2 regions of the Paenibacillus ilasis genome follow, and region 2 is predicted to be linked to the other one. Evidence: predicted binding sites of a transcription regulator. Region 2 holds the regulator's gene; the other holds the start of a gene.
What was found. Region 2 encodes LexA, which represses DNA repair genes until DNA is damaged. Its sites were predicted from a motif close to CGAACATATGTTCG; they were not measured.
Positions count from the first base shown of each region.

Region 1: recA (recombinase RecA) is a predicted target of LexA. The motif match lies at 1,835-1,848, and genes of this name have one in related genera.

Region 1 covers NZ_JBHDJG010000001.1:1,467,044-1,482,796, reverse strand. Annotated here, with positions in the region: gene ACETK5_RS07165 (regulatory protein RecX) at 1-563, opposite strand, end outside; gene recA (recombinase RecA) at 703-1,764, opposite strand; gene ACETK5_RS07155 (competence/damage-inducible protein A) at 2,052-3,314, opposite strand; gene pgsA (CDP-diacylglycerol--glycerol-3-phosphate 3-phosphatidyltransferase) at 3,427-4,014, opposite strand; gene ACETK5_RS07145 (YajQ family cyclic di-GMP-binding protein) at 4,275-4,766, opposite strand; gene ACETK5_RS07140 (DUF4175 domain-containing protein) at 4,916-5,089, opposite strand; gene ACETK5_RS07135 (helix-turn-helix domain-containing protein) at 5,167-6,183, opposite strand; gene ACETK5_RS07130 (DUF3388 domain-containing protein) at 6,231-6,998, opposite strand; gene ACETK5_RS07125 (DUF3243 domain-containing protein) at 7,203-7,457, opposite strand; gene ymfI (elongation factor P 5-aminopentanone reductase) at 7,566-8,336, opposite strand; gene yfmH (EF-P 5-aminopentanol modification-associated protein YfmH) at 8,336-9,616, opposite strand; gene yfmF (EF-P 5-aminopentanol modification-associated protein YfmF) at 9,620-10,900, opposite strand; gene sleB (spore cortex-lytic enzyme) at 11,026-11,841, opposite strand; gene ACETK5_RS07100 (glycoside hydrolase family 88/105 protein) at 12,034-13,146, opposite strand; gene ACETK5_RS07095 (UxaA family hydrolase) at 13,192-14,709, opposite strand; gene ACETK5_RS07090 (tagaturonate reductase) at 14,706-15,753, opposite strand, start outside.
Region 2 covers NZ_JBHDJG010000001.1:3,564,635-3,580,387, reverse strand. Annotated here, with positions in the region: gene miaA (tRNA (adenosine(37)-N6)-dimethylallyltransferase MiaA) at 1-679, shown strand, start outside; gene hfq (RNA chaperone Hfq) at 732-971, shown strand; gene ACETK5_RS16045 (PBP1A family penicillin-binding protein) at 1,158-3,830, shown strand; gene ACETK5_RS16040 (ribonuclease FAU-1 family protein) at 3,930-4,487, shown strand; gene ACETK5_RS16035 (YdcF family protein) at 4,487-5,140, shown strand; gene ACETK5_RS16030 (AAA family ATPase) at 5,223-6,206, shown strand; gene hflX (GTPase HflX) at 6,328-7,620, shown strand; gene ACETK5_RS16020 (methionine gamma-lyase family protein) at 7,765-9,018, shown strand; gene ACETK5_RS16015 (MerR family transcriptional regulator) at 9,101-9,511, shown strand; gene glnA (type I glutamate--ammonia ligase) at 9,572-10,900, shown strand; gene ACETK5_RS16005 (hypothetical protein) at 11,053-11,466, shown strand; gene ACETK5_RS16000 (RNA polymerase sigma factor) at 11,616-12,161, shown strand; gene ACETK5_RS15995 (hypothetical protein) at 12,154-12,966, shown strand; gene lexA (transcriptional repressor LexA) at 13,035-13,661, opposite strand; gene ACETK5_RS15985 (LysM peptidoglycan-binding domain-containing protein) at 13,837-14,208, shown strand; gene ACETK5_RS15980 (DUF896 domain-containing protein) at 14,473-14,679, shown strand; gene ACETK5_RS15975 (hypothetical protein) at 14,841-15,365, shown strand; gene ACETK5_RS15970 (HAD family hydrolase) at 15,410-15,753, shown strand, end outside.

The DNA of each region.
Region 1 (15,753 bases), 2.1 Mb from region 2:
CCTACGGCGAGCGCGCTCTCCAATTCGGCATCTGCACTGATCTCGCCCAATGCCTCGGTGATCAGCTCCGTGCCGATTCCCTTTTGCCTCAGCTCCTGTTTGACCCACAGCCGCCCCTTCTTATGGCTCGTCATGCGCTGCTCCGTCCACATCTTGGCGTATAACGCGTCATCAATCAGCTTGTCCTTCTCCAGGCGCTCCAGCGTTGTCTCCACGCTGCTCGGCTCGAAACCTTTTTGCTGCAGACGCTGGGTGATCTCCTTGGCTGTTCTTGGTTTCCTGGCCAGATGATTCAGCGCCTCTACGTAAGCCCGCTGTCGCTCATCGGCCACGATAATTTCTTCCAGCTCTTCCTTGCGAAAAACATTTCCCTTGAACATCCGGTATTTCAGCATCACATCTTCATGAACGGTCATGAGGTACGGACCAAACGCGATTTGGTATCGGTGTTTGGGCTTTTTCAGCATTTCCACTGATGTTACAACCAAATCCTCGTGATCCGGAAAATGCCCAATACCTGATGATTCTGCCTGCTCCGACATTTCTTTATTCTCTTTTTCCATATGTCGCTCCTCTCACTACCGCACCACTCTGAATATAACCAAGACTGCATCTCAAGTCAGAATTAAATGCAAAGAAGACCGTCTGGCGTTACAAACACCGGACGGTCCTCAACACTGTCATCGTTAACCAGCAATTTTACTACTCAACTTTAAACAACTCTTGCTCTTCTAATTCCTCTTGTTCCTTATCCTTCTCGGAAGGCTCAGGAACAGCCGTGGTCAGATTGCTGGCTTCACGGATTTTGTTCTCGATAACACTAGCAATCTCCGGATTCTCCTTCAAGAATTGCTTCGCATTCTCACGTCCTTGGCCAAGACGGTCACCTGCATAAGAATACCATGCACCGCTCTTATCCACGATATCCAGATCCGTACCGATATCGATCAGGCTTCCCTCTCTAGAGATGCCTTCGCCGTACATAATATCGAGCTCAGCCTGTTTGAAAGGTGGAGCTACCTTGTTCTTAACAACCTTAATCCGTGTGCGGTTACCCACCACATCGTTCCCCATCTTAATGCTCTCAATTCGACGCACGTCCAAACGAACCGTGGAATAGAACTTCAGAGCACGTCCGCCAGGCGTCGTCTCAGGGTTACCAAACATAACGCCGACCTTCTCGCGAAGCTGGTTGATAAAGATGGCAATCGTTTTCGATTTATTAATAGCACCCGACAATTTACGAAGAGCCTGGGACATCAGACGAGCTTGCAGACCCACGTGGGAATCACCCATGTCGCCTTCAATCTCGGCTTTCGGTACAAGCGCGGCAACCGAGTCAATAACGATGACATCGACAGCACCACTGCGTACCAGAGCTTCCGCAATTTCCAGCGCCTGCTCACCCGTGTCCGGTTGGGAGAGCAGCAATTCATCGATATTAACGCCCAGTTTGTTTGCATACGATGGATCCAGAGCATGCTCGGCATCGATAAATGCAGCCTGTCCACCAGCCTTCTGAACTTCCGCAATAGCATGGAGGGCTACTGTTGTTTTACCGGAGGATTCCGGTCCGTACACTTCAATAATCCGGCCTCTAGGCAAGCCGCCGGTTCCTAAAGCTATATCCAATGCCAACGATCCGCTCGGCACAATCTCTACTTGCATGTGGGTGGATTCACCCAGTTTCATGATGGAACCTTTTCCGAACTGTTTCTCTATCTGACGAAGCGCCATTTCCAGCGCAGCACGACGATCTGACAATTGTTCCACAACCCTTCACTGTTGATAGTCATATCATACCTTGTTTTGACACGTTTGCCAAGCTTTTTTTCGAACATACATTCGTTTTTTTTATTCAGCTCCCCTTCCCGTATATGCTCCATGCCTTATGTATAAACAACAAGAACCGTGGCAACATCATTCGATATGCCACGGTTCTTCCGTATTTCCCATTATACTTGGAACCGTTCGTTAATTCAAGAAGAGGTACCAAGCAAGGTGTAAATTATTTACTTTTCTTGAAAAGCGGGTTTCTCTATTCAGCAATACTAAACCTGTTTGGAGGCAACAAGACGCTGCCAAAGCCGGTAGAGCAGCGCCTTCGTTGCACGGAGCCGGATCGTCTCACGGTTCCCCTGGAGGTGCAGCTCGTGCACTTCCGTTTCTTTTCCCCGTTGAGACAATCCGATGTAAACAAGACCTATAGGCTTGCGTTCAGCGTACCCTGGACCTGCCACACCCGTTACCGATAAACCAAAGTCGCTGTCGGTCACCATTCGGACATGATCCGCAAGCGCTTCGGCAACCTCCGCACTGACGGCTCCCGGCGCATCATCCCCCTCAAGCAGCGCATGCGGGATATGAACAAGCTTCTCCTTGATCTGATTGGTATAACAGATGATCCCGCCAAGGAACATCGATGCGCTGCCGGGGATGGAGGTCAGCGTCTCCGCTACAAGGCCTCCCGTGCAGCTCTCAGCAGCGCTCAGCGTCCAGTTATGATCCGCCATCATATCCACGATGACCTTCTCTATGGGCACATCCTCATTAGCATACATAAATTCAGGGCCTCTCTCCTGTATCCGGGCTTCCAGTTCATTCAGCCGGACCATCGCCTCAGCCTCGCTGGCGGCCTTCGTGGAGATTCGGACGGTGACCTCCCCTTCCTTGGCATACAAGGCGATCGTCGGATCGGTCTGGGCCGTAATCAGGTCCTCCAGGCGCTTATCAAGCGCGGACTCCCCGATGCCTGCGAATTTGAGCATCTTCGAATAGATGGGAAGCTCTCCCGTAAGCACATGCTGCAGAAGCCAAGGCTTGGCCTCCTGCTCAAACATCGGCATCAGCTCTTTCGGCGGTCCCGGCAACACAATATAATGAGTGCCTTCATACGATACCGCGTTCCCGACGGCGAGGCCTGTTTCATTCGGAAGCGGTGTCCCTCCCTCAATGGCCAGGGCCTGGCGCCGATTGTTCTCGGTCATAACGGATCCCCGTTCATGGAAGAAACGTTCAATCCGGTCCATCGCCATCCGATCAATATGCAATGAACGATTCAGAAAGGATGCGAGCGCATCCTTCGTCAGGTCATCCTGTGTGGGGCCCAGGCCGCCGGACAGAAGCACGATATCGGCTCTGCCGCTGGACAGCCGCAAGGCCTCCTTGAGCCGCTCCATGTTATCCCCGACAACGGTTTGATAGTATACATCGATTCCCATTGAAGCAAGCTGTCTGGACAAATACTGTGCATTGGTATTCACAATCTGTCCAAGCAAAAGTTCGGTTCCAACTGCAATGATTTCTGCTTTCATGATTCGTCGATCCTCCTGTATCTTCTATATCTTCTATCTCTTCACCAGTACTCGCCTTCACTATGTTCTTACCCTGCGGAAGAAAAAAGCAATAGGATAGCTCCTATTGCCGTTATGCCCCGGTACCTTTGAGCAGGTGCCTGTTCTGGACAAAGTATTCGATTCCCGAATAGATCGTAATCATCGCGGCAGCCCAGATTGCAATGACATCAAACGGAATTCCCAAGAATACAAACGGGAAATTATTGATCAGAAGCGCGACAATCGCCACGATCTGAATCACCGTCTTGATTTTTCCTGATTGACCTGCTGCAACGACTGAACCTTCCAGGAGCGCAATTTGTCTCAATCCAGTAACCGCGAATTCTCTGCTAATGATGACAACAGCAATCCAGGATTCGCATTTCCCCATCTCCACAAGCGATATGAGGATCGCTGCCACCAGCAGTTTGTCCGCGAGCGGATCCAGAAGTTTACCCAGGTTCGTCACCATATTGTTTTTCCGGGCCAAATACCCGTCAATCCCGTCCGTGCTTGCAGCAAGTATGAATATCAATGCCGCAACCAATTGGTTGTAAGGAAGGACAAAATCATTCCACACAATAGGAGCCGGATAAAAATCAAAATCCACCAGCAGAAAAATCATCATGACAGGGATCAAGCAAATGCGGGCCAACGTGATACGATTGGGTAAATTCATGGGGCAACCTCCCTTGCAACGGGTTGTCTTGAAATTTTCGCAGACCCCGCGACTGTTATCCGACTGTAATTCAATAGGGTCGCTCTTCCCAAGAGCCTAAAGGGTTCGAAGCGTGAAGCGCTGTCTGTCATATTCATCCCCCAGTAATCTATGTATACGTTAATCCTTATATATCGTTTTTTAGTATAATATTTCCGTTGACACCCTGTCAAAAGAAACAAACCTGTCCATCCAATCCTATATGAGCCGGACGGCGGCGTTTATTTAAAATTGGTGAACTGCAGGTCCAGCGAAAGATCCGCTTTGCGAAGCAGCTGCATGATTTGTTGGAGATCATCCTTGTTTTTTCCGGTTACCCGAATTTGGTCACCCTGAATCTGACTCTTGACCTTCAGCTTGGAATCACGGATCAATATATTGATCTTTTTCGAATTTTCCTGATCGATCCCTTGCTTTAAGGTCAAACGCTGGCGGACGGTGCCCATGGAAGCCGGCTCGATCTTGCCGTACTCCACATTTTTCAGCGACAAGCCCCGTTTCACCATCTTCGTTTGCAAAATATCAATAACGGCGTTGAGTTTATACTCGTCATCGGATGCAATGACCAGCGCGTCCTTGTCCAGCTTCAAGCTGCTCTTGCTGCCCTTGAAGTCAAAACGGTTCTCGATCTCCCGCTCCGCCTGATTAACTGCATTGCTAAGTTCCTGCATATCCATTTTGGATACGATATCAAATGAATTTTCTGAAGCCATGGTGAATCCTTCCTTTCATTTGGCGATAATGCTTCTATTATAGGTAAAACCATGAGCCAAGTCTAATCCTGTACCCGATCAGCAGATGAATGTGGAACGAAAAAGACTCCGCTTATCGCAAGCATCCTGCGAAAACGAAGCCTGTTCCGTCAACTGCTAGCTTTCTCATCATGCACCGGACGGCGGAACATGCTAAGTATACCGAGCAAAATATGTGCCAGTCCAAAGCCTAATATGCCATATCCCCAGTCACTTGGAATCAGGTAATAGCCCAAGAGGCTGACGATAACGCCTAATCCGAATATAATCCAGTTGACCGTCACGAAAGCATCACCTCTTCCAGGAAGTGAAATAACAGCATGCAGCTGCATGCTGTTATGATGGCCCGGAGGAGAGACAATTATTCTACATCCGTGGTGCCTGTCGTGTCTGAAGTCCCTGTAGTGTCCGTAGTGCTGGTGTCCATAGTCCCTGTGGAACCATCTGCCGGCTCCAGCAAGATACGCGACGTTGATTTTCCATCCGTTACGGGCTGGCCGCCAACCGTAATGGTGGTTGCAGCGGAATTCCCCGATTTCACGTAGAGTCCCTGGCTATCCAGGTCAAAGCTGAGCGAAGCACCATTCTCAAGCATTTGGAAAGCCAGCTTCTCTCCGGAGGTATTGTAACCACGATACACTTCTACCCAGCTCTTTCCATCGCTGGTTGCCACAATCTCAACCTTCACAGACGAGCCTGTTACCTTAAATACGGTGTTCTTGCCTTCCGTCCGGTCCTGCGTCACCGTAGTTTCTCCAGGCGTTGTATTTCCCGGTTCATCGATGTCCGTGCCATCTGTTCCGTCCGTTGCGTCTGTACCTTCACCGTCTGTGCCTTCGTTCCCATTACCGGTATCATCCGTGGAGTTGTCGCCGCCCTGCGCTCCGTCGCCAGGCGTGGCGGGATCCGTATTGCCTGTGTCTTCCGGCTTCTGCGCTTGATCCGTCTGCGTCTGATCATTATTGCTAACCGGAGGTTCATCCTTAGGTTCATTCGAATTGATTGCCACCAAATAAATGACAACAACGATCAGAATCGGGAATGTCCACATCAGCAGTGTAGGCAGCCATTTCATGTTCCGTTCGGCTGAAGGTCTGGTGGCACGTTTTTGAATAACCGGTTCCATGGTCGCTTCCGGTTCGGATTTAGGCACATCCTGTTTATGGCCTTCAAGCAGTTCGTCCGGGTCAATCCCCACCGCTTCCGCATAGGTTTTGATGAATGCCCGCACGTAAAAACTGCCGGGAAGTACTTTGTAATCCCCTGCCTCGATGGCTTCCAAGTATCGCTTGCGTATTTTTGTCATTTCCTGCACATCATCAAGGCTCATCCCTTTTTGTAGACGCGCCTCCCTTAATTGCTGTCCCAGTTCGGACATGCCATCACCTCCTACTTTAGAATTTCGTGGTCAAAGTCAAAAAAATATTATAAATCGTCACTATAAGAGCCCGTGAACGTATCATAAACGATTTCCTCTTCCGGATTGTTTCGCAATTCGATTATAATGTCGAAATCCTCATAGGAATATTCGGATTCACGAACAAAAATATCCGGATGCTCGATCACCTTCGTGCTCTCCATCCCCATAATATCCTGCAGGAGCTGATAGTGGCGCTCATTCGATCGGATTGTGCTGACAATCCCGTCAATGATAAAAATGTTGTTCGAATTCATCTCGTCCTCGGAGAGTTGACTGCGAATGGTTTGGCGAAGCAGCGTAGAGGAAACAAACGTCCAGCGCTTCATCGCACAGACACTGCCCGCGATAATGGACTCGGTTTTGCCGACACGCGGCATTCCGCGAAGACCGATGACCTGATTACCTTCCCTTTTGAACAATTCACCCAAAAAATCAACAAGTAAACCGAGCTCATCACGCGTAAAACGAAACGTTTTACGATCATCCGAGTCCCGGTCAATATATCGTCCATGTCGGACAGCCAAAATATCCACCAGTTTCGGGGGTCTCAAGGCTGTTACCGTAATATTTTTCATTTTGTTTAACATTTTGCCCATCAGGATAATTTTTTCTTCATCATCCGTTTCCAGCAGCATTCCGCGAGTTTGGCCTTCCACGCCGTTAATTGTCAGTATGTTCACTTCGAGCATACCTAACACGGATGCAATATCACCGAGCAAACCAGGCCGGTTCTTATGTATCTTGTATTCCATGTACCATTGGTTCGATTCCACAAAGACACCTCTTTGCACTTCTTTTCCATCAATATTCGACAAATTCCAGCGAAAATTGCACGCAAAAACTGGTCAAATTAAAAATGGGTCACGTTAATGATATATAAAATAAAAATGAAAGGCAAGTATTAACGATGACATGAAAATTACATTCTTTTTTCTTGACAAAAAGCCCCCGTTGGCGGGGGGCTTTTTGCAAGAAGGTTATGCGTTGTTCTTGGCCAGTTTCACCATCAGGCGCGCGATAACGTGGCGTTCTTCCTCGTTACCTACATCCCACAATTCTTTCAGTGCCCGGTTGGATGAGTTTTGCGGATCAATCTTCTCATCGAGGAAATCACCGATCTCATAAGCCAGCTGAGAAATGGTGTCTTCACTCATACCCGCTTTCTCGGCTTGAACGACGCGCTCGCCCAGAAATTTCTTCCAGGAATCAAAGTTTTTGATTACGGATGACATGAATTAAATCCTCCTTTTGCGTGGTGGCAATTCAGATTTAAAGTAACAATAGTAATATGTCCCCGTAACCAATACCTTATGAGTGGTGAATTGCACCACGAATGACGATCAGGTTACCCAGCCGCCATTCGGGCTGATCACTTGCCCGGTAATGTAGCCTGACTCGGGCAGCGCCAGAAAATACACCAATGAAGAAATCTCATCGGGCTGCGCCAATCTGCCGACCGGAATTTCATCCTCCAGCATGCGAATCTCATCCGATTCCAGATGCCCCAGCATAGACGTATCCACCGCACCGGGTGCAACGGCGTTCACCGTCACGCCTGATGGAGCAAGCTCCTTCGCAAGGGCCTTCGTAAAGGCGTTAACGCCGCCCTTGCTTGTTGAATACAATACCTCGCAGGAGGCACCCGATAAACCCCAAATCGAGGAAACATTGATAATCCTGCCAAAACGCTGCGAGATCATACGCCCCATAAACGCCTGGGAACATAGAAACATCCCTCTCAGGTTAATGGACATCAAAGTATCCCACTCTTCTTCCGTCACGTCGGACAGAAGCCCGTAATGGGATACCCCGGCGTTGTTTACCAGGATATCCGGCTCCATATCATGACTCTGAAGCTTCTCTTTCATGCGCAATATTTGCTCTTTGTCGCGAAGGTCTGCGGATACAGTTAATACCTTAGCCCCATAGGCCATACAGCGGCGGGCAACTTCATTGGCCGCTTCATGCGAATTCATATAGTGAATAACCACATTCATGCGTACTGAGGCAAAGCGCTCGGCAACTGCCGCTCCAATGCCTCTGCTCGCACCCGTGATCAGTACCGTCATTTCCCCGATCGGTTTCAATTCTCTTCCCATGTCTTGCTTCATTACGGACTCACAACGATCGATACGGCCAATTGCTCCCAATCGACATGCTCCTGCAGTCGGCGGTTTACATCCTCTAGGGTAATGGATTCATAAACCGGAAGAACCTTGAAGAAATCCGCCCCGCGGAATTGGTAGCGTGTGAATTCATGAGCAATGTTTTCCGGGGAATTGAGCATGCGCAAGTATCCGCCCATTTTCTTTTTGCGGGCACGTTCAAAGTCGGAAGCCTGAAACCCGGTTCCCTTGAGCTTATCCACCTCAGTGCGGATGCGTGCCAGAAGTTGATCCGGATCCTTCGTATCTCCGCCAACCGCAGAGAATGCATACTGGGGTGAACTATTATACTCATGGCCGAAGCTGTCGGAAATTAAATCTTCGTCATATAACTGCTGATACAATTCCGTGCTGGATCCGAAGAGGAGGTCCATCATCAGCTTCGTTGTCAATTCGCGGCGCAGCTGCTCCTCGGCTGTTAAGCCGACCAACTTCTCCTTGAAGCCGAACAGGCATTTCGGCAGCGATACGGCCAGGCGGCTCTCTCTTCGCTTCTCTTCGACTCCCTGCGGCTCCGGATCGAATAAACGCTCAATGGAACCTTGCTTCTCATATGATTTCCCGGCTTGATTCGAACGGATCAGGTTCATCGTTTCCTCGGGATCGACGCCACCCACCACGAATAGCAGCATGTTGCTCGGGTGATAAAATGCGTTGTAGCACGTATACAGATCTTCCTTCGTAATCGTCCCGATGGATTCTACCGTACCGGCAATATCGATATGCACCGGATGCACCTTGTACATCGCTTCGATAAGACCGAAGTACACTCGCCAATCCGGATTGTCCTGATACATATTGATTTCCTGCCCGATAATCCCCTTTTCCTTCTCTACGTTCTGATCGGTAAAGTAAGGGTTCTGCACGAAATTGATCAGCGTCTCCAAATTTTCATGAATGTTCTCCGTAGCCGAAAAGAGATACACGGTCTGGTCAAAGCTTGTAAAGGCATTCGCGGAGGCGCCGTTGGAGGCAAACTTGGCAAATATGTCGCCTTCTGGCTCCTCAAACATTTTGTGCTCAAGAAAATGCGCAATGCCGTCAGGAACGCGAGTTTCGGACTCGCCTTCGACCTTGAAATGGTTATCCACCGAGCCGTATTTGGTTGCGAAGGTCGCATAGGTTTTCTGGAAGCCGGGTTTAGGCAGCACATACACGTGCAGACCGTTATCCATCACTTCGTAATACAGCGTTTCCTGCAGGTTGTCATAATGAATGCTCTCCACCGGCTATTCCTCCTTTTGACCTTTCAGGAAATAGATCGTATCCAGCGAGAATGCCGCAGCGGCCTGCTTCACATCAGCCACTGTAATGCCTTCCACCTGCTGCAGCAGCTCATCCGGCGTACGTTCCCGACCCGATAACGTGCGATTAAAATCATAAGCGATCATCTCAAAGGCTGAATCCTGCATTTCCTTAATTACGTTGCGGATCATCGCTTTCGTTTGGGTCATTTCGATATCCGTAATGGTACCCTTCGCCATGTCTTCGAGCTGCTGGCGAATAATTTGGACGGCCTTCTCAAAATTTTGAACCTCGATGCCGGACTGGATGGTAGCAATCCCTTTATGGCCGTCATATCGGGACGACGCGTAATACGCCAGGCTTTCCTTCTCCCTCACATTAACGAACAGCTTTGAATGCGGGTAACCGCCCAATATCCCGTTATACAAGAGCGCGGCGGCATACTCATCATCTCCGTAAGTAATCGTGCTTCTCAGACCCATGTTGAGCTTGCCTTGATTAATGTCCAGCTTCTCCACGACCGTCTGCGTCTCGTTTGCCGCCGTTCGTGTGGAGGAAGGAACATAATCCTTACTTCCTGTTCTGTTCAGTTTAAAATGCTCCTCTACGAGCTTCTTCACCTCATCCAAACTCGTATCGCCTACCACATATAAATCCAGAACGGATTCATTAAGCCAATTCTGATAGGACTCATACAAGCCTTCCGGCGTGATACCGTCAAGATCCTTCCGTTCTCCTAGCGGATGCAATCGATACGGTTCGTTCTTGCACATGACCTCAATGCAGCGCTCCGCAGCGTAACGAATCTTATCATTGACGATGGACTCCAGCTTCTTGCGGACTGTGTCACGTTCGGTCTGTACATAAGATTTGCGAAATGCTCCATTCTCTAACACAGGCTGGGTGAAAGCCTCGCCCAAAAAAGCAAATGAAGAGCGCAGCAGGCTCTCCGGACTCTTAACAAAAGAGTCATTGATCGTATCCATGCGAAAGTGCACGATCTGATAATCGCCGCGCTTATACACGTCAAATCCAAATCCGGCGCCGTACAGCTGCTCCAGCTGTTCTCGGAAAGCTCGCGTTTCCGGGTAGGAAACGGTCCCTCTGCGCAGCACAAAAGGTGTGAGCGCGGTCGAGGTCACGGTTTCTTCTGCTAACGGACTTCCGGCGTAAAGCGATATCGCAAATGTCTTGAATCGGTTGGTCGGCAATACGTGAATCCGTATTCCTCCGACTGTACCGTGTTCAAATTCCGTTTTCGTCAAGGTCCATATCCCCTTACATCATGGATTGTCGTTGCCAAAATTTACTTCATAGATAACTTTCATTCTAACCCATTGCAAAGTGAAGAAGCAACCGAAGACAAGCCCCGGTTGCTGTTGTTTACGGCTTACATACAGAAGATATGTTGACCGATGGTTTTGACTTGAGGACGGGTCCATATCCATGGCGAGGTGGCCGTTTTCGGATTAAAATAGTACAGACAACCCCCTGTCGGATCCCAGCCGCTCAGCGCCTGCTGTACCGCTTTCTTCGCCTGCTCGTTCGGTTCAAGCCATATTTGACCGTCGGCTACTGCGGTAAAGGCTCTCGGCTCAAATATAACCCCATGCGGCGTGTTCGGGAAGCTTGGTGATTTTACCCGATTGAGAATAACCGCCGCTACGGCAACCTGGCCTTCAAACGGCTCTCCGCGCGCTTCGCCATAAACGGCATTGGCCATGATTCTCAAATCGTTCTCTGAAAGGCCCATTGAATCAGATGATGCTAGGTTGTTATTGCCGCCTTCTTTGTTTGCTGAACCGCCACCACCGGCTCCGGCCGCTGCACCGCCGCCGCCTTCATGAAGCTTCGGAGCGGTTGGACGAAAGTCCTTGGTAGCATTATACAGTTTAAGCTTGACCTTCGGACCTACGATACCGTCGACCTTCATGCCAAACTCCGATTGGAACCATTTAACGGCTCCTTGGGTTTTGGAACCAAATACGCTGTCGATTTTACCATGATAAAAGCCCAGGTGTTTCAGACGGCCTTGGAGCTCATACACATCTTCGCCAGTAGAACCGAATTTGATGGTCTGCTGGCTAAACGTTGGCAAAGCTTCCTGAAGATTCGAATGATCTGCTTTAAGGCCTCCCTGAGCGAAGACAACGGCAGATAACAGAATCGCAATGCTTATCAGAATCCAGATTCTTGAGTTTTTCATGCTGCGCTCTACCTTTCTCTTGTGGTTTAACAAGCCTCGCTACGGTTATTATGACAAGCCTGCCAGTTTCCTATGCACCTGTTCCTGAGAGGAGCTGATGAAGACAGCACATCATCGCAGCACAAAGAGAGCTGTTCCTCAAAGGAACAGCTCCTGATGTTTGGAATTGGATTTCATTGATCATACAAGGATTTATCCATATGTTCTGCCAAGCTCTACACACGCCATAACCAACGCGCCAACCCCATGAAGATCATTCTCGCATTGCTGCCTTTCCACATAGTGCTTATAATCGCCGACACCTGTCCCGATGCAGATCTTGGGCATAACCAGATGTCCTTGTCCATTCATATATACGGATTGAGCCAGGCCGTTAAATCCGTGTCTTGCATGCGAGATCAAGGAAGAATCCAGATAACCGAGACGGATTCCTTTGGCCAAGGTATATATGAAGAGACTGGAGCACGAAGTTTCCAGCCAATTGTCCTCACGGTCCCCTTTATCTATAACCTGATGCCACAGCCCGGTAAGCGGATCCTGATAACGCACCAGCGCCTCACTTAATTCACGGAGCACGACAGCCAGTTCTTCCCTCGCCGGATGATCCTCAGGCAGTAAATCAAGGAACTCCACGATCGACAGCGCATACCAGCCTAACGCGCGTCCCCAAAATTCCGGGGATTGTCCGCTAACCGGATCAGCCCAAGGCATCGTTCTGCTCTCGTCCCAAGCATGATAAAATAACCCGGTTGCCTGATCCTTGGTATGGGAACGCATCAATCTCTCCTGGAACAGCACCTCATCAAATAAATGCGGCTCGTTATACTGCTGTGCATATTTCATCGTGAACACGCCGCCCATATACAAGCCGTCCAGCCACATCTGGTAAGGATAGCGATCCTTATGCCAGTATCCTCCTTCCGTGGTCCGATTCAGCGTAGATAACAGACGGAGCAGCTTATCCGCGGCTGCCCTGTACCGATATTCGGGAAATACAGCATCCAGCTCCATCAGAAGCAGGCCCGCTTGCACGGAATCCAGCTCCCCCCGCTCCAACAGCAGATTCCCGTTGGAATCCACCAGATGATCGACGTAACCCTTTACGTAATCCAAAAACTTTGACTCCCCGCTAAATTTCCACAATTGAGACATACCCACCAGAAATACGCCCTGGTGGTAATGCCACCGCCCTGCGGGCGGCAGCTGCTCGGGCGAATACGTTTCCATGATCGATTGGCAAGCCTTGGTGCCGAGTTCTAAGGGTGACAAGGTCCGATGTTCCTGCTGCTGAGTGGGATTGGACATAGGTGCGCCTCCTCTTTTTTTCTAATCATGTTCCAACAACTCACGCTATAAAATGACGCCATCCTTAAAAATGGATATTTCCCGGAAGCCGTTGCGTTCATTTCTCGTCTGTTCAACGCCCGAGGCTAATTGGACAATATGATTCATGAGTTCCTCATGAAGCTCATCCATGCCTTTACCTTCCAGCAAAGCACCTGCATTAAAATCAATCCAATGTTTTTTGCGAGCGGCCAGCTCGGAATTGGTCGCGATTTTGACGGTTGGGACCGGGCCACCAAACGGCGTCCCCCTCCCTGTCGTGAACAGCACGAGGTGGGCGCCCGCTGCAGCCAAGGCCGTAACCGATACGAGATCATTGCCTGGCGCTTCGATCAGGTTTAACCCCGGCTTTGTTGATCTCACGCCGTAACGGAGAACAGCGGATACGGTGGCATTTCCCCCTTTTTGCGTGCACCCCAGCGATTTCTCTTCCAGGGTTGTGATGCCGCCGTCTTTATTCCCGGGCGAAGGATTTTCATAGATTTCCTGTCCGTGCGATACGAAATATTGCTTGAAATTGTTAATCAGCATCGTAATATCCTTAAACACCTGTTCGTCGGCGGCCCGGTCCATCAGGATCGTTTCGGCTCCAAACATCTCCGGCACCTCCGTCAGTAAAGCGGTGCCACCGTGAGCGGTGATGGTATCCGCAATGCGACCTGCCAGCGGATTGGCTGTAATGCCCGACAGACCGTCCGAGCCGCCGCATTTCAGTCCGATCTTCAGCTTGGACAGTGGAACCGCCGACCTTTTGAAAGTCTCTGCATATTGCACGAGCTCCGAGATGAGGGACAACCCCTCCTCCAATTCATCCTCCATGTCCTGAGCACGCATATATTTGATCCGTTTCCCGTCCTGCTCCCCAATCATGGCCTGCATTTGATCAATCTGATTATTCTCGCAGCCGAGCCCGATAATAAGCACGCCTGCCGCATTGCCATGCTGGGCCAGGGACGAGAGCAGACGCTGGGTATGGTTTAGATCATCCCCAAGCTGCGAGCAGCCGTAGGGATGAGGGAAGTGATAAACCCCGTCAATGCCCCTCCCTTGAAACTGCTGCCCGGCCATGCGCGCTAACAGCTCGCAAGTTTTGTTAATGCAGCCGACGGTGTTGATGATCCAAATTTCGTTGCGGATCCCAACCTCACCGCTCGGTCTGATATACCCCTGGAACGTCGGAGATTCCCCCATAACAGTCGCCGAATCTTCAGGTGCTGTTTTTGCACCAGGCTTATACTGATACTCCACTTCACCGGAAAGTCCAGTCTTCAAATTATGAGTATGGATCCATCTCCCCGGCAAAATGACTTCCTTCGCCAGTCCGATCGAATAGCCGAATTTTAGTACATGGCTGCCCGGCTGTATCAAGCGAAGAGCCACCTTATGACCTTTTGGCACATTCTCGGTTAACTCGATCGCATGCTCCTTCCCGTTCAGAAGCCCGATGGCATGTTCTCCTGCCGACAAAGGACGAAGCGCAACACCGACATCATCCTTGTTGTGAAGTATAACGATGTCGCTCATGTCTCGATCAGCTCCATTTCTTCGATATAACGGCTTACCACTTCATGAAGATGGGATATCCGGTTCAAATCCTCGCCCCATAAAGCCTGATTGCCAAGAATGGATGCCACAAGCTGACGTATACTCCATTCCCCGTCTTCTACCTTTTGCCACGCTTGATAAAATGTCATCAGGCTGTCCGGATCATCTCTTAACAGCATCTGTTCACCATCAAGACGCATTCCGTACCACTGCCCCTCTATCGATTTGGCATGATACAGACGGATCAAGGAGGCCAATCCCCGTGTCATGAGGCTTGGGAGCGTACTGTGCGAACTGACATATTCCTTTAAGCTTGGCAAAAGCCTCACCTTGAACTTGGAGATGCTGTTCATGCCAATATCCTGGAGCTTGTGCCGAAGAAAGGGATTGCGGAATCGCTCCCAAACGGTGTCGGCATATGCCTTGACCTCTTCCGGCGGGAGAGGGACCACGGGGACGATCTCTTGCAGCATTGCGCTGCGAATGTCTTCTCCCCATTCCGTGCTCTCTGCGATCTCTTTCACTTCAGTGAAACCGTGAAGCAAGCCGATGGAAGCCATTAGGGTATGGGTTCCATTCAAGATCCTTACCTTTCTCACCTGGTACGGGGTCAGATCGGATACCCACCTTACCTGGAGACCCGCTGACTGTAGTGGCAGCCTGGACTCCAATGACGGGTCGCCCTCAATAGCCCAGAAATAATAGGGCTCCGCCGTGTTCAACAATCGGTCTTCATAACCCCATTTGTCAAAATAGCGCTCGGCTTCTTCCGGATAACCGGTTACGATCCGGTCCACAAGCGAGTTCAGAAACAGGTTGCTCTCCTCGACCCAGCTCCGAAAAGCTAACGAAAGCTCCCAATCCTCAGCATGCCGCAGCACAATCGATCGCAGGATATCCCCGTTTCGTTCCAGCAGCTCGCAGGGCAGGATCAACAGCCCCTTATGCGGCGAGCCCTCATAACGCTCATAACGCCGATATAAAAGCATGGTCAGCTTGGCGGGGAATGACATCGGCGGTTCC
Region 2 (15,753 bases):
GGAGATCACGGAGCGGGGCAAACTTCCGTTCATTGTTGGCGGAACCGGGCTTTACGTGGAGTCGGTGTGCTACGGCTATCAGTTCAGCGAGACCGGTGCGGATGAAGTTTTTCGGGAAGAGCAGTTCCGCTATGCCAATGAACATGGAGCCGAGGCTCTTCATCAAAAATTGGCAGAGGTTGATCCTGAAACGGCCGAGCGGCTTCACCCTAATGACCTACGTCGGGTCGTTCGTGCTTTGGAAGTATTTCATATGACCGGTGTCCCACTTTCGGCCCAGCTGGCGCCTCAAACCAAGCAATCTCCCTATGACTTATGCTTGGTCGGTTTGACAATGGACAGGCAAATGCTATATAACCGTATTGAAGAGCGAATTGATCTTATGCTGAGCCAGGGACTTGTTGATGAGGTAGCGGCGCTCATGGACAAAGGGTTCGCTCCGGGGCTTGTATCCATGCAAGGGCTGGGTTACAAAGAAATCGTATCGTACCTTAGCGGGGAGTTCAGCTACGAGGAGGCCGTCGTGCTGCTCAAGCGCGATACACGCCGGTTCGCTAAGCGGCAGCTATCTTGGTTTCGCCACATGAAGGACATCGAGTGGGTAGACGTCACCGACTCGGGAAATTTTTCTGCAAACTATCAAAAAATCCGTGCTATAATAGCAGGAAAGTTTCACTGAAATCTTGAATATATTTCAAAACAATCTAAATGAACCATTGGGGGTACGGCTAATGAACAAGTCCATTAACATCCAAGACACGTTCTTGAACCAACTGCGCAAAGAGAACATTCCGGCCACGGTATACCTTACAAACGGCTTTCAGATCCGTGGAACGATCAAAGCTTTTGACAATTTTACCATCGTGATTGACAGCGACGGCCGTCAGCAAATGGTGTACAAGCATGCTATCTCCACGTTCATGCCGCAGCGTAATGTGTCCCTGATGCAGGAAAACAGCAGCGATCAATAGATTTTAGAATGGATTTATAAAGAGCAGAATCATACCGTCAACTGATTAATTTGAAACTTTTTGGTTTATAATTCGTTTAGCTTATAAGGAGTGCAGAGAGCAACCTGAGAAGGTTGTTCTTTTCTTTCCGAGGCATGAATCAAAGTCAGAAGGCTTGATCCCGCAAGGGAGTAAGGAGGGGGACAAATGGCTGGAAAAGATAATCAGATGTCACGGTTGAACAAAAACAAAGACAACTCGAAGACATCGAAAACCACGAAACCGAATGCGAAGAAGAAAAAAGGCAAAGGAAAGCGAATTGCATGGGCGTTGTTTTTCACGGCCGTCATTGCGATCTTCTGTGCGCTTGCAGGTTATTTGTTCATCTTGATCAGCGGCGAAAAGCTGCTGGAGCAGAATCAGGATAAGCTGACCGCTTACGGTACTTCCAAGGTATATGACCGTAATGGCACGCTGATGGGCGAACTGTCCCTCCAGAAGAGTGATCCTGTGAAGTATGAGGATATTCCGGAGAAATTGATACAAGCATTCATTGCAACAGAAGATAAACGGTTCATGGAGCACAACGGCGTGGACATGTGGTCGATCGGCCGCGCAGCGGTAAAGGATATCATGGCCCGTTCCATGGTCGAAGGCGGAAGTACGATCACGCAGCAGCTGGCGAAGAATATATTCCTGACAAGGGATAAAACATTCTTCCGGAAGGCTACTGAAATGTCGATCGCGCTGGCGCTTGAGCGTCAGCACAGCAAACAGGAAATTATTGAGATGTATTTGAACCGGATTAACTTCGGGGGACCTTATTACGGCATCAAAGCCGCATCCGAGCGTTATTTCGGCAAGTCGGATTTGAATGATTTGAAGTTATGGGAAATGGCGACACTAGCGGCAATGCCGAAAGGGCCATCCCGCTATAATCCGCTGAAGAATCCCGACCTTTCCAAAGAGCGTCGTGCGGTTGTCTTGACCTTGATGGAACAGCAGGGGTATATCACGGCCGAAGAGGCAGCGGAAGCCAAGAAAGTGGACTATGCTTATACACCGCCAGAAAGACAGCAGAAGTATACAGCGTTTATCGATTATGTAATGGAAGAAGCCGAAGAAAAATGGGGCCTCACCGAGGACGATGTCAACATTGGCGGATATCAGATTTACACAACGATGGACGTGAATGCCCAGACTGCAATGGAAGAAGAGTTCAAGAATCCGGAAAACTTTGAAGAAAGTCCAGACGACGTGCCGGTGGAAGGTTCTATGGTCATCATTAACCAGGAAACCGGCGGTATCGTAGCCATGTCCGGTGGACGGGAATATACGCGAGGCGGGTTCAGCCGGGCTACCGACAGCCGTCGTCAGCCGGGATCCGCCTTGAAGCCGATTGTATCGTATGCACCGGCGTTGGAATCCGGAAAGTTTACCAAGGACTCCAGATTGAGTAATAAAAAGCAATGTTTTGGCACCAATTATTGCCCAAATAACCTGCACGGATATTCGGAAACGATTGGTATGCCGGAAGCGATTCAGCGTTCCGAGAACATTCCGGCCGTATGGCTGTTGAACCAAATCGGCGTAAAAACCGGATTTGAGTTCGCTCAGAGTCTCGGCATCAAGATGACCGAAGGCGATGCGAACTTATCCCTGGCCCTCGGCGGCATGGATACCGGTACGAACACATTCGAGATGGCACAAGCCTTCAGCGCCTTTGCCAATGGCGGAGAATTCAAAGAGGCTTTTGCGATCAAACAGATTAAAGATAGCAAAGGCAAGGTTGTGTTTGAGAATAAAGGCAGCAAAGGGAAGCGCGTGATGAGCGCTTCGACGGCTTCGCAAATGACAGACATGATGAAGCGTGTCGTAGAGGACGGAACGGGTAGAAATGCTCGGATCAGTCGTCCGGTAGCCGGTAAGACCGGAACCACGCAGAGCGGCTATAAGGGCGTCAGCTCAAACCGCGACGTATGGTTTGTCGGATATACGCCGGAGTTAACGGCAGCGGTATGGATGGGTTATGATACCCCTGACCGGCAGCATCTGCTGAAACGAAGCAGTTCGATCTCCGCTTCCTTATGGGGCAAAGTGATGGAGAAGGCGGTTCAGGGCTATGAAGCGAAGAGCTTCCCGAATACCGAGCCGGTTCAGCCGCCTGTAGAAGAAACGACATTAGCCGCAGTCAGCGGTTTGACAGGTTCCTATAATGGGGAGACTCAGACCGTATCACTGAGCTGGAATCCGGTTCAGGGCAACATTCAATACCGCGTGTACCGTAAGGAAACGTCGGAATCGGAATACTCCCGCATTCTCGATTCCTTGGGAGGAACCGCTATAGAGGATATGAGTGCGATGGAAGGATTGACTTACGACTATTACGTGACGGCCTTCGATCCATCAACCGGCGAAGAGTCGGAACCTTCGAACATTTTGCAAATCGTGGCCGTTTCCGAGGAATTGCCGCCTGAGGATCTTGAACCCGATCCGGGGGACACCCAGGAACCGCCTCCGGTTGATGAAGGTGACAACGGAGCAGGAAACGAGTTTCCTCCTGGGAATGGCAACGGGAACGGAAATGGCAACGGTAATGGCGAGCCAGGCAATGGGAATGGTGAAGGCCCAGGCAATGGTAACGGTAACGGTAATGGTAATGGAACGAACCCTCCTGAGGATGGAAACGGAGCCGGGAATGGCCAAGATGGTCAAGATCCTGGCAATGGATCTGATGGCTCAGGAGATGGATCTAGCAATGGTGACACAGGCACTGGAGGAACCGACACCGATTCGGGCAATATTCCTACGGTACCGGGCACCATTGTGGATCCGTCGGATCCGGTTGACGGATCTGACGAGTTCCAAGACAGCCCATAATGAACTTGAGAGCCTCCGCATGATTGCGGAGGCTTCTTTGTTTTGAGTGTGAAACCCAAATGTGGTAAGCTGGGAATACGAATGGGGAGGAAAAGTTCCATGAAACGTAAATTCGGAGATCGGGCGAATTGGCGCCGTATCACCCGCCGGCACTTCACTTCCCGGTATGTGGAATGTGAGCAATTTACAGGGTATCTCACGTTATATACCATATATGGCCTGAAAGAACCGTTGTGGAAGACGTATGGCCGTCATACCTACCGAATCGCGGACAAAGGCTATTCATGGCTGCAGTATTATCCGAAGGACAGCCATTTCATCGTGACAGCCATGTTTGATGACAAACGAAATATTGTTCAATGGTATATCGATATTTGCAAGAAACAAGGGGTAACGGATCAGGGTGTCCCTTGGTTTGACGATCTGTATTTGGACGTTGTGGTTGTCAAGAATGGTGAAGTGTTCTTGCTGGATGAAGATGAGCTTGAGGATGCCCTAGGGCGGAATGACATTACCCGGGATGATTACAGGCTTGCCAAGGTGACTGCACGGAATCTGCTTCGGGCCATCGACGCGCATGAATTCCCTTACTTTATGATGTCTCTGAAGCACCGCGACCAGTTATTTCATAACGGAGAGTTCAGGAGGAAGAAATAATGCGTCAGGAAATACATAAGCGTTTGCCACAAGCAGGCACTAAGAAGAGAGCATGGTATCGGCGAGGGATGATTACCTTGCTCTCTCTCGTTGTTCTTGGATTGCTATGGTCAGGTTATGCATATTGGAAGATCGAAAGCGCCGTCAGCAGTCCGTCGGAGAAGGCGGATGTCGGCATCATCTTGGGCGCTTCCATGTGGGGAGATCAGCCAAGTCCGGGGCTTCGGGAACGGCTTGAGCATGCACTGGTTGAATACCATGCAGGCCGTTTTGATACCTTTATCGTTTCAGGCGGCCTCGATAAGCCCGGATATCCATATACCGAAGCCGAAGGGATGAGAAATTTTTTGGTCGAAGCGGGCGTACCCGGGGAACGGATCTTCCTGGAGAACGAAGCTACGAGCACTTATGAGAATTTGCTCTTCAGCCAAGCGATGATGGAGGAGCATGGGTGGAACACCGCCATTATAATAACCCATGACTATCACGGGACGAGGGCGATGGAGGTTGCAAGAACCCTTGGTTACGATCATCCTTCTATGTCGCTAACGGAATCTACCGTTTTGCCGATGGCCAAACACAAGTCTAGAGAAGTGCTGGCTTATACGAAATGGACGGCCGATCGGCTGTTGATCGCCATGGGTGTCCTATGAGGACGAAACTTCTAATAAGCAGGCTGTAAATAGAATACATTGGAATAGATAGTCAGCCCTTTGGATAAAGAGGTGAGGAGCAATGAACGGGCGTGTAACGGCCGCTAACGGCCGATCTGAAGGACGGCCATCCAGGCAGATTAATGTCGTGCTCCGCAGCGCGGAACCTCCACTCATCAGCAGTGCGGTTCCGGAACGCGAACCGGCCCCTTCGCCAAACCCTGTTTCCCAGCACAGTCTATTCCAGGAAATACAGAAAGAGCTGGATCAACTGGTAGGTCTCGAACAAATCAAGGACCTGGTATTTGAAATCTATGCTTTGCTTCAAGTGGCCCAGATGCGTACGGAAGCAGGCTTATTAAGTGGCGGTCATGTGTACCATATGATTTTTAAAGGAAACCCCGGAACTGGGAAAACCACCGTCGCCCGTATCGTGGCAAAGCTGTTTCAGAAGATGGGCGTGCTTAATAAGGGTCACCTGGTCGAAGTGGAACGGGCAGATCTCGTAGGTGAATATATCGGTCACACGGCACAGAAGACCAGAGAATTGGTCAAAAAAGCGCTCGGAGGAATTCTGTTCATCGACGAGGCTTACAGTTTGGCGCGCGGCGGTGAGAAGGATTTTGGCAAGGAAGCGATCGATACACTGGTCAAGGCGATGGAGGATCATAAAAATCAGTTCATTCTTATTTTGGCAGGCTACAGCGATGAGATTGATTTTTTTATGGATTCGAATCCCGGCCTGTATTCCCGTTTTCCGATCCAGATGGACTTCCCGGATTACAATTTGGATCAATTGATCCAGATCTCGGAGCTGATGGCGAAGGAGAGGGATTATATCTTGATGCCGCAGTCGCTGAGCAAGCTGAAGGAACACCTGCAGTTGGAGAAGGATCACGGACTACACGCCTTCAGTAATGCGCGTTACGTACGGAATGTTATCGAGAAATCGATAAGGAATCAATCGGTTCGACTGCTGAATCAGTACGTAACCGGAAATCCCGGTAAGCTGGAGCTTATGACCCTGCGGCCGGAGGACTTTAAGTTAAACGGAAAAATACAATGATTTTAAGCTTGTCTTCGAACATAATGAAGGGGTAACGCTGCTTTCTTTGGATCATAATGTTTATTGCAGGCAGCAGCGGTTAGTTAAATTAGGAGACGTAATGTTAGAAGGAGTTGGCTATATGACAAATATAACGCATGATACCCGGACAGAGATCGAAGATAAAGCCGTTTTGGTCAGTTTGGTGACGGATGCGGTTAAACGCTCAGGAATGAATCCGGAACACTCGCTGCAGGAGTTGGTTCAGCTAGCTGAAACCGCTGGAGTGGAGGTGCTGGATGTCATTACACAGAATCGCGAAGTTCCGGATTCCAAGTGGTTCATCGGCAAAGGGAAGGTTGAAGAGCTGCGTATGGCGATTGATGGCTTGGGTGCAACAACGGCCATTTTTGATCAGGAATTATCCGGCGCGCAAGTTCGAAATCTGGAAGAATCACTCGATGTGAAAATAATCGACCGCACTCAATTGATACTGGATATTTTCGCTCAGCGAGCGAAGACCCGTGAGGGGATTATCCAGGTGGAGTTAGCTCAGCTTACTTATTTGCTCCCGCGGTTGTCGGGTCATGGTAAGAATCTGTCCAGGCTCGGAGCGGGGATCGGGACCCGCGGACCAGGGGAAAGCAAGCTCGAAACCGACCGCAGGCATATCCGGGACAGAATCAGTGACCTGAAGCGGCAGTTGGATGAAGTCACCCGGCATCGGACGCTTCATCGGGAGCGCCGGAAGAAGAGCGGTGCCGTACAGGTTGCCCTGGTCGGGTATACCAATGCCGGCAAGTCAACATTGCTGAACCGGTTAACGGCCGCAGACGTTTATATCGAAAATCAATTGTTTGCTACGCTGGATCCCACGTCGCGTGTGTTGGAGCTGCCGAGCGGCAAAGAAGTTGTCCTTACGGATACCGTAGGATTTATACAGAACCTTCCTCATGATCTGGTAGCGGCGTTCCGTGCGACGCTGGAAGAAGCCAACGAAGCCGATCTGATTCTTCATGTCGTAGATGCTTCTTCCCCTATGAGGGACGAACAGATGGCAGTCGTTCAATCCATACTTCAGGATTTGGGGGCGGCAGATAAACCGCAGATCGTTCTGTTTAACAAGAAGGACGCATGTGAACCGGATCAGCTGGAGATGCTGCCTACCGGGGATGGTCAATTAAAGATTAGTGCGTATCATGATCAGGATTTGGAAATAGTTCGTGAAGCGATTCAGGACCAGCTGTCCGGAGGGAACGTGACGTTCCGGATTCCGGCTGACCGCGGCGATCTGAACTCGGTTGTATACCGAGTCGGAGATGTGCTGGAGCAGTCTTTTGATGAGAATGATATCCTCTATGAAGTTCGAATCAATAAAGCCGATTATGAGAAAATGGGTTATTTGCTTCATGATTACGTTCAGAATGGATCTTAGGCATCCATAGGAATCGTCGTATAAGCCCCTCTATGGGGCTTATATTGCGTGTTCAGGGTGTCCTTCCATTGCAGAGTTCTATGAAATAAAAATATGTGTTAAGATGTGAGACATCATGTGTAAAAGAGGAGAGAGCAGTTGGTCATGGCAAGATTTTCGCAAGATATACTTGAATTGAGCAGTGAGATTGAATCCAAAATTGGGCAGCGTTTACGGGAGATCGACGCTATCGTTGATTTTAATCAGTGGAAGGTGATCGATGCTTTCCAGAAGTTTCAGGTGAGTGATTTTCATTTTGCGGCTTCCACCGGGTATGCATACAATGATCGCGGCCGCGAAGTGCTGGATGAAGTCTACGCAGACGTATTTGGAGCCGAATCTGCCCTGGTGAGGCCGCATTTTGCTTCGGGTACCCATACGATCTCAACCGCACTGTTTGGTGTGTTAAGGCCAGGAGATGAGCTGTTGTATATTTCGGGGCGTCCCTATGACACCCTCCATAAAGTGATTGGCGAACCCGGCGACGGCACCGGGTCCCTTCGAGATTTCGGAATCGGTTATCAGGAGGTTGCGCTAACAGAACAAGGGGATATTGATTGGGAGCGGGTAGAGAGGGCAATCACGCCTTCAACCAAGGTTATCGGTATCCAGCGTTCTCGAGGATATGATTGGCGTTCTTCGTTCACGGTTTCCCAGATTGGTGACATGGTCAGCCGGATCCGGTCCATCCGTCAGGATTTGATTATTTTTGTTGATAACTGTTACGGCGAGTTTACGGAGCGATTGGAACCGACGGAGGTTGGCGTTGATTTGATGGCGGGTTCTCTTATCAAAAACCCTGGCGGCGGCATTGCCGAAACCGGCGGCTACATATGCGGTAAAGCTGCCTATGTGGATAAGGCAGCCTATCGGCTGACCGCTCCCGGAATCGGACGAGAAGTGGGGGCGATGCTGGGAACGACCCGAGGCATCTATCAGGGATTATTCCTGGCACCATCCACGGTTGGACAAGCGGTCAAGGGCAGCGTTTATGCTGCCGCGATGTTTGAGGCGGTAGGGTTCACAACCAAGCCGGGCTGGCAGGATGAACGGACCGATTTGATCCAGGCCGTATCGTTTACCGGAGCGGATCATCTAATCGCTTTTGTTCAAGGGATTCAGCGGGCTGCGGCAGTCGACAGTCATGTGGTGCCTGAGCCTTGGGATATGCCTGGATACGAACATCCCGTCATCATGGCGGCAGGTACGTTCATCCAGGGAGGAAGCCTTGAATTATCAGCGGACGCGCCGATCCGAGCTCCATATATCGGTTATATGCAAGGCGGCTTGACCTACTCTCATGTTAAATATGGTGTGCTTATGGCCCTCCAAAGCATGAAAGATCGTAAATTGTTGTGAGTTATCCTTACATGCGGTTGACGTGGTTGATCAGGAAATGTACAATAGGATCAGAATAGACCACTTGGAAGGTTGATGAGATATGGGTGATGAGATTCGGAGGAATATGGCGTTATTTCCGATAGGCATTGTTATGAAGCTTACGGATCTATCTGCCAGACAAATTCGCTATTATGAGCAGCATAACTTAATTGTCCCAGCCCGAACGTCGGGCAACCAACGCCTGTTTTCCTTCAATGATGTGGAGCGACTGCTAGAGATTAAGGCTTTGATTGAAAAAGGTGTTAATATCGCCGGCATTAAGCAAGTAATGAACCCAGTCACAAAAGAGTCTGAAGAGGCTACCGTCATTACTCCTGATACCGAGAACAGACGCCGTGAGATGTCAGAGTCCCAGTTGCGACGTTTGCTGAAGCAGGAATTGATTACCGCTAAAAGACCGGGTCAGGTTTCATTGATTCAAGGGGAATTATCCCGGTTTTTTAATAAATAAGGATTGCCATGCTGTAATTCTTCATTAAACTAGTTTTTTATTTAAAAAGGAGAGGATAAAGTGAGTTATACCAGAGAGGACATTCTACGCATTGCCAAAGAAGAAAATGTTCGATTTATCCGCTTGCAATTTACAGATTTGCTTGGAACAATTAAAAACGTTGAAATTCCGTTAAGCCAGCTGCCTAAAGCGCTTGATAATAAAATGATGTTCGACGGTTCGTCCATCGAAGGCTATGTACGTATCGAAGAATCCGATATGTACCTGTACCCGGACCTGGATACCTTCATGATCTTCCCTTGGGTATCCGAGGATCGCGTTGCTCGTCTGATCTGTGATATCTACATGCCTGACGGCACCCCATTTGCGGGAGATCCGCGCGGCATTTTGAAGAGAGCATTGAAGGAAGCTGAAGAGATGGGCTTCACTTCCATGAATGTCGGTCCGGAACCGGAATTCTTCCTGTTCAAAACCGATGAAAAAGGCAACCCGACCATGGAGCTCAATGACCAAGGCGGATACTTTGACCTCGCGCCTACGGATCTTGGCGAGAACTGCCGCCGTGATATCGTATTGACGCTGGAAGAGATGGGCTTTGAAATCGAAGCTTCTCACCATGAGGTTGCTCCCGGCCAGCACGAAATCGACTTCAAATATGCAGATGCGATCAAAGCGGCTGACCAGATTCAAACGTTTAAATTGGTTGTTAAGACGATCGCTCGTCAGCATGGATTGATTGCTACCTTTATGCCAAAACCACTCTTTGGCGTAAACGGCTCCGGCATGCACTGTAACCAATCGCTCTTCAAAGGCGGCGAGAACGCGTTTGTTGACGAGAGTGATGAGCTTGGCTTGAGCGTAACGGCTCGTAACTATATGGCGGGTATTCTTAAGCATGCACGCGCGTTTGCTGCGATTACGAACCCAACGGTGAACTCGTACAAGCGTCTCGTGCCTGGTTACGAAGCACCTTGCTACGTAGCATGGTCTGCAAGTAACCGCAGCCCGATGATTCGTATCCCTGCATCCCGTGGCCTCAGCACGCGTATCGAAGTGCGTAACCCGGATCCAGCGGCGAACCCGTATCTGGCTCTGGCTGTCATGCTGAAAGCAGGTTTGGACGGCGTTAAGCGCGAGCTGTCGCTCCCGGCTCCAATTGACCGTAACATCTATGTGATGACGGAAGAAGAGCGCATTGAGGAAGGCATCCCTAGCTTGCCGGCAAACCTGAAAGAAGCTCTTAACGAATTGATCCGCAGCGAAGTCATTTCCGATGCACTCGGTGATCATGCGCTGGCTCACTTCTATGAACTGAAAGAAATCGAGTGGGATATGTATAGAACGCAAGTTCACCAATGGGAACGCGATCAGTACATTACCATGTATTAATAGAGGAATCCCTCGCGCCGTAAGGCGTGAGGGTTTTTTTGTTTTTCCAATGAAATTGATCCAACAGGACTTATGGCATATTAGTCGGCTTTCAAATAAAATTAGTGAGTAGGTGAAAAGCTGGTAAGTGGAACAACGAAGGAGGCTCGTAAATGGCAACTCTAAGCGACCGCGAAGAGAAAGGAACTCGGGCGGCGTTCGCGTTTATATCTCGTATTGCTGGTGAGGATGAAGGATGCCAGATCAATTTTAAGTTCTTTCAAGCTAACCGAATCATTTATGATTTGAATTTTGGGTGGACCAATATGACAATAAGGAACTTTGTTTCGGTAACTGCTGAATTTCCGCTTGAGTATTTAAATGGTTTTAAATTAGACGGCTTATTTATATCTTTTGAAAAACATTTATACCATCTGAGCTGGGAACAGATGGATCGAAAAGGAATATATCAGTTGCGTTTTTACGGGTCTGAACAGGATTTTCAGTTAACGTCCGACAAAGAATCCATTCGAAGATTCGGTTCTCAATTTAAACAGGCCTGGGAAGAGGCTCCGTTAGTTTCATAGCAATGGCAATAGATTTTGGTTTATGGTTTTGTAGAACCGTTCATGGAATGCAGCTAATACAGAATCGCCCTCCATAAAAGGGGAGATTCTTTTTTTATTTTTCGAAAAAAGGGAACCTTTGCTCACTTCCATGACTCTAATTAGACGAGGTGAATCGGTTGGAGCTGGAATACTTGAAGCAGATGACGGTGATGGACACACAGACACTGGATAAAATCATGAACTTATACGGAAATGATATCTGGAATTACGCTTATTTTCTGACCAAACAGCAAGCACTGGCTGACGATATTGCTCAAGAGGTGTTTATTAAAGCTTATTTTGGCATACATACCTTTCGCGGTCGGGCGACGCTAAAAACGTGGCTGCTTACAATTACAAGACATACCGCGTTTCGATATAAACAAACTTTTTTCTTTCGGAAGGTGACCCTCAAGGACAAGCTGCTCACAGATGCCTCAAGCCGGTCGGCGGAAGTAGAGTATTTGGATGGGCAGTATACCAATGAAATATGGGCCATGATTATGACCTTACCCAGGAAGTTCAGGGAGGTGTTGATCCTGGATCTTTACTATGAGATGTCAATAAATCAGATTGCGGAGTTCCTTAACCTAGCAGCGGGTACCGTAAAATCAAGACTGTATCGAGCAAGGAAAAAAGTACAGAACCTGTTGAAGGAGAATGGCGATGAATGAGGATAAACCAGAATGGTATTCCCGGGCTAAAAACGCTCCCTTTTCAGATGAAAAGTTCACATCCGAAATGAAAAAAAACGTGCATAGGTCCGTGATTTTCACCGACAGCAAGCCTAAACGTCGGAAGCACTTACAAGTTGGATTTGCTGGAGGATTAATGCTTCTGACTATTTTAATTGCCTTTCAATTGCCTTTTGGCAGAGAGGAACAACAGAGAGCAGGGACTTTACCTCATGGTACGGAAGAGACGATCCGAGCACAAGGCGTAACAGATAGGGGAAGGTTGAGTGTGGTTGCTGTAGAAAAGGAAAAAATAACGACATTGGGAGCACCGAGCTGCTTCGGCCTCGAAACCGACCTGTCGTTTACCGGAAACTACAGCGTACGATATCCTTCTCATGGCGTTACGGGTGAAGTCGCCACGCTGGAGGACATTACTTTTATTCAACCGACCTCTGCAGCAGTCGATATGATTCGTTTGCCGTTTCAGGATGCTGATGTATTTATACTTGCACCGCAATATAAGGATTGCCATGGGATAGAAATCTACGCATTCGCCGTTGATCATGAAACGGGTCATGCAGTGCAGCTCCGGTTCCAGGAAGAAATGATGGTATCCGACACTTCCTATTACAGACCAGGCACGATTCCTATGGTGAAAGATAATAAGCTTGTTCTAGAGTCCACGGAGGGGCCTGGCGGAGAAGGTTCAGACTTTAAACTCACGCGAACGTATCGGCTGGATCTTAGGCAAAATGCTATGGTACTAGTCCAAGGCAATACAATGAAATCCCCTGCGAGTTAAATAAAACAAGTAAAGAGGTTACCATCCAATTAAGGGAGGTAACCTCTTATATTCATAGATATATGAAATTAGTGGACGTCCCTGAAGAGTCCGATTACTTTACCGAGAATCGTAACATGGTTGAGGCGCAGTGGCTCGTAGGTAGGATTCTCCGGTTGCAATCGTACATGATCCTTCTCCTTGTAGAAGGTCTTTACCGTTGCTTCGTCTTCTTCGGTCATCGCTACAACAATGTCGCCATTGTCTGCAGTTTGCTGCTGGCGAACAATGACATAGTCGCCGCTGTGAATGCCAGCTTCGATCATACTGTCACCGACAACCGACAACATGAACACCTTATCGTCGCCTACATAATGCTGCGGGAGCGGAAAATAATCTTCAATGTTCTCCATGGCTGTAATAGGAACACCTGCAGTGACTTTACCGACAACAGGCACTCTGGCAATGGTGTGGGTAAACAGGTTCGCGCTATCGGACTCTTCTTGGCCAAGGAGCTCGATGGCTCTTGGTTTCGTAGGGTCACGGCGAATGAGGCCTTTCTTCTCCAGACGGTCTAGATGTCCATGGACCGTTGAACTGGAGGCTAGTCCGACAGCCTCGCCGATTTCCCGGACAGAAGGCGGGTAACCCTTGCTACGAACTTCGTTGCGGATAAACTCTAAGATCGCCAGCTGGCGGCTGGATATTTTCGACATGCCGTATCAACCCCATTTAGTAACGTTTGGGAAAATTATAACATAGAACTTCCGTTCGTACAAACATAAGTTCTAAATAAAAATAGAACAAATGTTCTTTTGGGTATTGAATCAAACAGGTGTTCGTGTTAATATAAATCCATAAGAGAACACTTGTTTGGGAGATGATGATTCCATGTTGAAATACAGTACATACCGCAGCATTTATGAGAACGTTCCAGTGCAAACGAAGAATTCCTCGGAGACTTGGAGCAATCAATTGAAGTCCAGAATGGCATCCATTCCATTTATAAAGCTTTTATTCATCCTCTTGATCGTAGCTTCATTTTGGACAGGAGCATATTCCGTTTTTGCCGGGGGGATGGACAAGCCCACTGGGGAGAAGCAGGTTATTGTTCAATATGGTGATAGTTTGTGGCGAATTGCTTCCCTTCATAAACCGGCAGATATGGATACGAGAGTCTATCTGGATAGCATCCGAAGAATTAACGGATTGAAAGGTCCGGATATACAGGCCGGAGAGGTGTTGTCTTTACCGGTCTGGTAATTGGACGACGCTAAGAGCAAACCTTTCCTTATATATGTCCCTACTTCTCGCTTTATATTTCTAAGCTTGCCTAACGAAGTGATTTCACGCAGTATAAGCGTGTTTATAATAGACGACTATTGATTTCTTAACATAGAGGAACCCATTTATGGCATCATATGTTCATATTTGTTCTTAATAAGAGTTTGCAAGGGTGCTGTTGCCTTGACAAGCTCTTTTTCACATGTTTAAGTTATACATGATATCGGAATTGGAGGAGAAGTCATGGACATCGATACTTTGGTTGAACGCATCAATGTACTAGCAAGAAAACAGAAGAGTGAGGGATTGACCCCGGAAGAGCTCAAAGAACGGGCTGAGCTTCGGGAAATATACCTTAATAATATTCGCAGTAATTTTAGACAACAGCTGGATTCGATCGAATGGGTTGATGAAAATGAACAAAAAGGCGGCCCGCGATTAAAGCATTAGTCGATCAACTGTCGCATGGATCTACAACAGTGGATTCATGACCAGATAGATGGATAGAATTATAATACTTGGGGTGCCGATTATTCGTGGAATCGAATACGGTTACCCCAAGTTTATATATGGATTGGTAATATTTTGAAATTGAGTTCAGGGGGAACTATATGTCACGATCATGGGAAAGAAAAGTCAACAAAAATATGTCACAGCTGAACAAGCAGCGTAAAAAGCAGGGACTGACCTCATACCAAGGCTCTGCCGTCAATGATAAGCATGACGTGTTTAAGGGGCGTAAGTATGTTCTTCCGTTAGTACTCGTTGCACTGGCTGGTTTGTATGCGCTTCTCGGAACGGCGACATCCCAGGCAGCCGGCGGAAGCAATGACGTGTTGAATTGGGTTGGTGTCAGCTTGTATATCCTGTTAGCGCTCATGATTTTCCTACGCAAACCTTATTTGAAGATTGAGCGTGCTTCCGTTTCCACGATGAAGTTCAATCGGGAACGTCGTTTGGCTGTATCGGATATCGAGAAGATCAAATTGGCTTCGGGTTCCGTCGTGATCCAAGGCAAGGGGAAAGCAGGCAACTGGGTATTCTCGCGTATGATGAATCTTTATGATACAAAAGCGATGGGCGAAAGATTGGAAGAGTTCGCAAAGACTCATCAAATTCCAGTGGAGCATAATTAACATATAGAATAGATCACAGTGTATATATGAGGAGTGGGAGAGACATGCCGATAGCTGCGGTTTTGTTTGATTTGGACGATACGTTATTGTGGGATGAACGTAGTGTGGAGGAAGCGTTTGAAGTGACATGCCAGGCCGGAGCGGACGAGACCGGCGTAGATGCCCAATCACTTTTGGCCGCAGTACGGGAAGAAGCGAGAGCATTATATGAATCATATGATACCTTTGCTTTTACCAAAATGATCGGAATTAACCCTTTTGAAGGCTTGTGGGCTAATTTTACGGCTGGTTCGCAGCCTGAATTCAGAAAGCTGCAGGAGCTGGCACCCGTATACCGCAAGGAATCATGGCGACGCGGACTTCAGCGCCTGGGCGTTGATAATGAACG